One region of the Anoxybacillus sp. LAT27 genome, then DNA from elsewhere that is predicted to be linked to it. Evidence: predicted binding sites of a transcription regulator. Region 1 holds the regulator's gene; the other holds the start of a gene.
The links. The regulator Rex, encoded in region 1, represses fermentation and respiration genes when NADH is low (regulators of the CRP and FNR family bind a similar motif). The targets are predictions, from matches to a motif close to TTGTGAAATATTTCACAA.

Region 1 (3,184 bases):
CGTTGAATAAAATCTTTTAATTTTGTAATTTCCTCTTGTTGTTTTTCATACAATTTTAGTTGTTGTTCGAATTGTTCAGCACGTTGTTGTAAGTAGCTTGTATAGTTTCCGACATATTTTTTTATTTTTGTGCGTGATAGTTCATACACTTGTGTCACGATTTGGTCAAGAAAATAGCGATCGTGGGAGACGATAAGAATGGCCCCATCGTAATTTTTTAAATATTGTTCAAGCCATTGCAACGTTTCCATATCTAAATGGTTTGTCGGTTCGTCTAAAATGAGCAAATCTGGTCTTGTAAGGAGCAGTTTACCGAGCGCTAGCCTCGTCCGCTGTCCGCCGCTTAATGTAGATACTTTTGTCGTATAATCGTACTGTGAGAAGCGGAGACCATGAAGAACCGAACGAATATCTGCTTCATACTGATAGCCACCTTTTTCTTTGAATTCTGTTTGTAAACGATCATATTGCTCAAGTAGGCGCTCATAGTCAGCATCATGTAAACTCATTTGTTGTTCTAGTTCGCGTAATTGTTTTTCCATTTGTTGTAGCGGGGCAAACACATCGAGCATTTCTTCCCAAATGGAACGATGCGCTTGCAACCCTGTATATTGATCTAAATAACCGATCGTTACGTGTTTCGGTTTAATGATTTCGCCTGTGTCGTATGACAACTGTCCGGCAATGATTTTTAATAATGTCGATTTTCCCGCGCCATTTCTTCCAACTAACGCAATACGGTCTTTTTCTTGTATTTCAAGCTTAATGTCTGATAAAACTTGTTCCGCTCCATATGATTTGGATAGTTGATTTACTTGTAAAATGATCATTCTTTCTCACCTCAATCTTCTTTTGATAGTGTAACGTACTTTCTTGATATTCGGCAACACTAGTGTGTGAATAACAAATTTGACAAAAATAATAATAAAGGGTACAAAGGAAAGACAGAATGAAAAAAATAGTGTATAGTTTAGAAGTGGGGAGAATTTTTTAGACGTATAGGAGAGAAAAATGAAAGCGCTAACTATTTGTGAAAGGAAATGTGGGGGATTGACTCGTGAATAATGAACAACCAAAAATTCCGCAGGCGACCGCAAAGCGACTACCGTTGTACTATCGTTTTTTGAAAAACTTGCATGCATCAGGCAAGCAACGTGTATCTTCAGCGGAGTTAAGCGAAGCTGTAAAAGTCGATTCAGCAACGATTCGCCGTGATTTTTCATACTTTGGTGCGCTTGGAAAAAAAGGATACGGATATAATGTGAATTATTTGCTGTCGTTTTTCCGCAAAACGTTAGACCAAGATGAAACGACAGAAGTAGCGTTATTTGGCGTCGGTAATTTAGGGACAGCATTTTTGAACTACAATTTTAGTAAAAATAACAATACGAAAATCGTAATGGCGTTCGATGTTGATCCGGATAAAGTGGGAACAAAAGTCGGAGGGGTTCCGGTTTATCATTTAGATGAATTGGAAGAAAAGCTTGGAGGGATTACGGTAGCGATTTTAACCGTTCCTGCTCAAGTTGCCCAGCCGATTACTGACCGACTTGTTCAAAAAGGCATTAAAGGGATTTTAAACTTTACGCCAGCTCGCTTGCATGTGCCAGAACATATTCGTGTTCACCATATTGATTTAGCGGTCGAATTGCAGTCACTCGTTTACTTTTTAAAACATTACGGAAATGAGTAAACCTCCCGTTTACGAGCGGGAGGTTTTTTTTCGTAAAGAACGAATTCCTGCGCCGAAATCAAATGTAGCAATTAAAATAAATAGCATCGTTGTGATGTCCCAAATACCATCATCGGCGGTATGGACAGCAAAATAAGTAAATAAAATGCCTGTGAGAAAATAAAACAACGGTTCAGACTTCATGAAAACAGCCTCCAAATTACGAATTGCATTCGTTCTGCCTCACGCATAATGCTTTCGATTTCTTCAGCAAATAATGTTTGAATTGCAACGACAAAGGTGTTCATCAGTACATGTGCTGCAATAGGTACGATAATACGCTTTGTTTTGACATATAAGAAAGCAAATACAAATCCCATCGTTGCATAAAGAAGCAAATGTTCGAACTCTAAATGAACAACCGCAAATAAAAGCGAGCTGATGATGGCTGATAAGAAAAAGTTATATTTTTGATACAGCGTTCCGAAAATAATTTTTCGAAAGATGATTTCTTCTAAAACTGGACCAACGATTGAAGTGACGAGCATAAGAGCTGGTGTAAGTTTGACCATTTCAACGATCCGTCTCGTGTTCTCGGACCCCATTTCGACCCCAAAGAGGTGTACTTCGATGTTTGCTGCAATACCTTGGGCGAAAAGAGCGAGCAAAAACCCCCCAATCGCCCAAAAGACTGACATGCCAATCGATGATTGATGGCGATCATATGAGTATTTCATATCTTCTTTCATAAAATAAAGAACGAGAAAAAGAGCAATCGAGAAACTAATAACAGCCCAATAACCAGAAGCGATCGAAAAAGCTATTTCTTTATTTGATGCGTTGACAAAGCCGCTATGTGCAAGTAAAGGGACGCCGACTAAGCTCGATAGCTGCATGGCGATATATGTAATGATGACATACCAATATTGTTTTTTCACATGGTCAACCCCTTTTTACAAAATAAATACTTTTTCATTTTACCATATTTTTTGTATGAATTTCGAAAGGAAAGACATAATGAAAGAGGGAAATATGTATTGAAAAATTTTTAACTTCCTACTTGCAAAATTAAAAAAAGTTCATTAATATAATAAGTGTGTTAGCACTCGATTGTAATGAGTGCTAATAATAGAGCGAAAATCTAATTAAGGAGGTCGTTTGCCGTGTTGAAGCCACTAGGTGATCGCATTGTCATTGAATTAATCCAAACTGAAGAGAAAACAGCGAGCGGAATTGTTTTACCAGACACAGCGAAAGAAAAACCACAAGAAGGAAAAGTTGTGGCAGTTGGCTCAGGTCGCGTTCTTGATAATGGTGAGCGTGTAGCTCCAGAAGTGAGTGTGGGTGACCGCATCATCTTCTCAAAATATGCAGGCACAGAAGTAAAATATGACGGAAAAGAATATTTAATCTTACGTGAAAGCGACATTTTAGCTGTGATTGGTTAATCGTTCGTCTGATAACATATAAAGTGTACAAAAATACTTAACAAAAAAATCATCATCAAGGGGG
Region 2 (3,184 bases), on a different contig from region 1:
AATGCTCTTCTTTTGAAACAAATATCGCTACTTTTTTCACATGCGTATGCAAGCTTAATCGCCAATTCATCTCAAACTGTTGTGCAATCGTTGCAAATTCCTTCTCTATCGTCTTTTTTCTTTCTGATATATTCGGAGCATCGAACTCGATTCGTAAAAAAAACGTACCGCCTTCAGGATCTGTCGAATACTGACTGGATTCCACAATATTAGCTCCCTTTTCGTACAAAAAAGTAGTGACAGCGGCCACAATGCCTGGTTGATCTGGGCATGAAATAAGCAAGCGTGCTCGATCTTTATATTTGTTCATAAACTTTTGCACATGTTTTTGTTGAAAATACATCGTAACTCCCCCCATAGACAGAAAAATGAAATAAAATAATAGCCTTTATTATAACAAATAAAAAAATAGTCGAGAACATATCCCGACTATTTTTTTACTTATTCAATATTTTTCTTACTCCAAATGCCCCTTTCCACGCAGGCGTAGATTGTTTATTAGATGAAAGATATGTGTATAACGCCCCCATAAATAATGAGCCACCAACGATATTCCCAAGCGTTACAGGTACGATGTTATGGATAATCCCCGCTACATGAATTGTATCTGGATGCTCGACAGCTAAAGCAAGTGAAAAAATAACAAAGTTTGCAATAGAGTGTTCATATCCGGAAGCAAAAAAGACGAAAACGATTAAAATCATCGCAAACATTTTTGCCATATCTTCCTTCATTTGCATTGGAATAAAAATAGCTAAACAAACAAGCCAGTTACATAAAATCCCTTTGACAAACAATTGTATCGTTGTTGCGTGCATTTTTTTCAAAGCAATTGCAAAAAGTAAATGATCCATCGGAATGTCATGAAAAATACCTGACTGTGCAATCAAAAAGGCGAAGAAAATCGCACCAAGCAAGTTGCCGCTATAACACGCCACCCAGTTACGAAGCGTGTCACCAACCGTTGTTTCTTTTTGAAGCGTACTTACAGTAAAGTACATCGTATTCCCTGTAAATAGTTCTGCACCGCCATACATAATCAGCACAAGGGCAATCCCGAAGAAAATACCGCTCACTAAATACGTTACAGGTGAATGAGCCTCATAAAAATATTGTCCGATACGTACGCAAAGAACGAGAGCAAAACCAATATGTACACCTGCCAATGCAGCACGAATCATGTATTGAAGGGGTGATGTTTGCAAAATGGAGCGCTTCTTTAATGCAAGCTCTTTACATGTTTGTAAAGCTTCCATTGTTTTCTCACTTCTCTTTCTATTTTGTGATATTTTTCACACTTATCCTACTCCTCTTTTTTCTGTTTTTCAATGCATTTGTGTAAATGTTAAAAGAACTGTCAACACTTTATTTTTGTAAACGTTTGCGAATAAAGTGACTATTGCAATTTTTTTATCTGATGTTCTCATCCTTTGCAAACTCATGCACAAATGTATTAATATAAAGAAGGCGCAAAATACATTGTTAGAGGAGGAAGCTATGAACTACATAAAAGAGCAAAATGGACAGCTATGGTTAACAGAAGATGAGCGTGAAAATTTAAAGATTAGTTATCGTATTAAAGAGATCGTTTACTCAGAACGCTCACCATTTCAACATGTGATGATTTTAGACTCATATGACTTTGGAAGAATGCTTGTGCTTGATGGCGTTGTACAAACAACTTCTATTGATGGACATATTTACAATGAGATGATTACACATGTTCCTCTTTCTCTTCATCCGTCGCCAAAAAAAGTTTTAATTATCGGTGGGGGCGATTGCGGTGCAGCTCGTGAAGTGGCGAAATATGAAGAGGTAGAAGAAATCCATCTCGTCGAAATCGATGAACTCGTCGTTCAAGCATGTAAAGAACATTTACCTGAGGTATCGGGAAATCTCTCTGATCCACGTGTTCAGTACGTATATAAAGATGGGATTCAATTTGTAAAAGATCACGTGAATACGTACGATGTCATTATCATTGACTCGTCTGACCCTATTGGTCCTGCCCAAGTATTATTTGAGTACGATTTTTATAAAAATGTGCATAAAGCGCTTAAAGAAGATGGAATGATGGTTTGTCAAAGCCAATCACCGATTTTCCATATGGATGTATTGAAACAAACATATGCAAATATTCGTCATTTATTCCCGCATGTTCACGTATATACAGCTACTGTTCCAACGTATCCTGGTGGGCTATGGAGCTTCACTCTTGGCGCAAAACAGCCGATTTTATTTGAACGGCTCCACACCTTCACAAAGCAGACGAAATATGCAAATGCTGATGTTTTAAGCCAATGTTTCCGTCTTCCACAATTTATGAAAGAGCATCTTCAATCGTAGTCGGAATGATTCCGGCTACGATTGTTGACAAAGAGGCGTTTTTATATTATGATGCAAAACGTAATGATTCCTATTTTCTTTGTAAGGAGAGTGCCTATATGCGTGTGAAAGTTATTTTACAATGTACAGAAACTGGAGATCGCAACTACATAACAACGAAAAATAAGCGTAACAATCCTGAACGACTGGAATTAAGAAAATATTGCCCACGTTTGAAACGCCACACATTACATCGTGAAACAAAATAATCCGCGGCATATGCCACGGATTATTTTTAATGCAAATGAATACGTCGTGCAAAATCAACAAATCGGAACTTATCAAGGCGGTGCCGAGACTCTGTATATTGAAATAGGCTTGCATCATCTAAGTAAACGTAATTTCGCACAACGACAACATGGGTATATTGCTTTAAGTTTAAATACATACAATCTTCTTCGGTACATTCTTCAACGAAAAATTCCTTTTTCGCGAAGCTAATTTTTAATTGCAATTCCTTCTCCAAATATTCATAAATGGACCGCTCACATATATCTTTAGATAAAAACGGAACAAATTTTTTATTAAAAAAGTCTTTGTCTAAAATAATACGCTCTCCTTCAATTTCTCGTACGCGCACCACTTTCCAAATTTCCTCTCGTGCGGTGACATGAAGATGTTTTTTTAACACTTCATCAGGTTTGACTATTTCAAGTTGCTCAACAATTGTTCGTGAAGGTTTTCCGAGTTTTTGCGCCAATTCCTTAAAACTAATGAGCCCCGAAATCGGAAAATCGAATTTACGAACATCTAATACAATTGAACCTTTCCCTTTAATTTTTTGAATGTAGCCATGCTC

Region 2: the regulator Rex is predicted to act here: its motif matches at 1,281-1,298, upstream of LD028_RS07655 (formate/nitrite transporter family protein).

Annotation. Positions count from the first base shown of each region.
Region 1 covers NZ_JAIWYK010000082.1:4,472-7,655, forward strand. Annotated here, with positions in the region: gene LD028_RS08445 (ABC-F family ATP-binding cassette domain-containing protein) at 1-830, opposite strand, end outside; gene LD028_RS08450 (redox-sensing transcriptional repressor Rex) at 1,058-1,693, shown strand; gene LD028_RS08455 (YdiK family protein) at 1,703-1,876, opposite strand; gene LD028_RS08460 (CPBP family intramembrane glutamic endopeptidase) at 1,873-2,610, opposite strand; gene groES (co-chaperone GroES) at 2,836-3,120, shown strand.
Region 2 covers NZ_JAIWYK010000075.1:10,935-14,118, reverse strand. Annotated here, with positions in the region: gene purU (formyltetrahydrofolate deformylase) at 1-343, opposite strand, end outside; gene LD028_RS07655 (formate/nitrite transporter family protein) at 438-1,256, opposite strand; gene speE (polyamine aminopropyltransferase) at 1,498-2,346, shown strand; gene rpmG (50S ribosomal protein L33) at 2,445-2,594, shown strand; gene treR (trehalose operon repressor) at 2,621-3,184, opposite strand, start outside.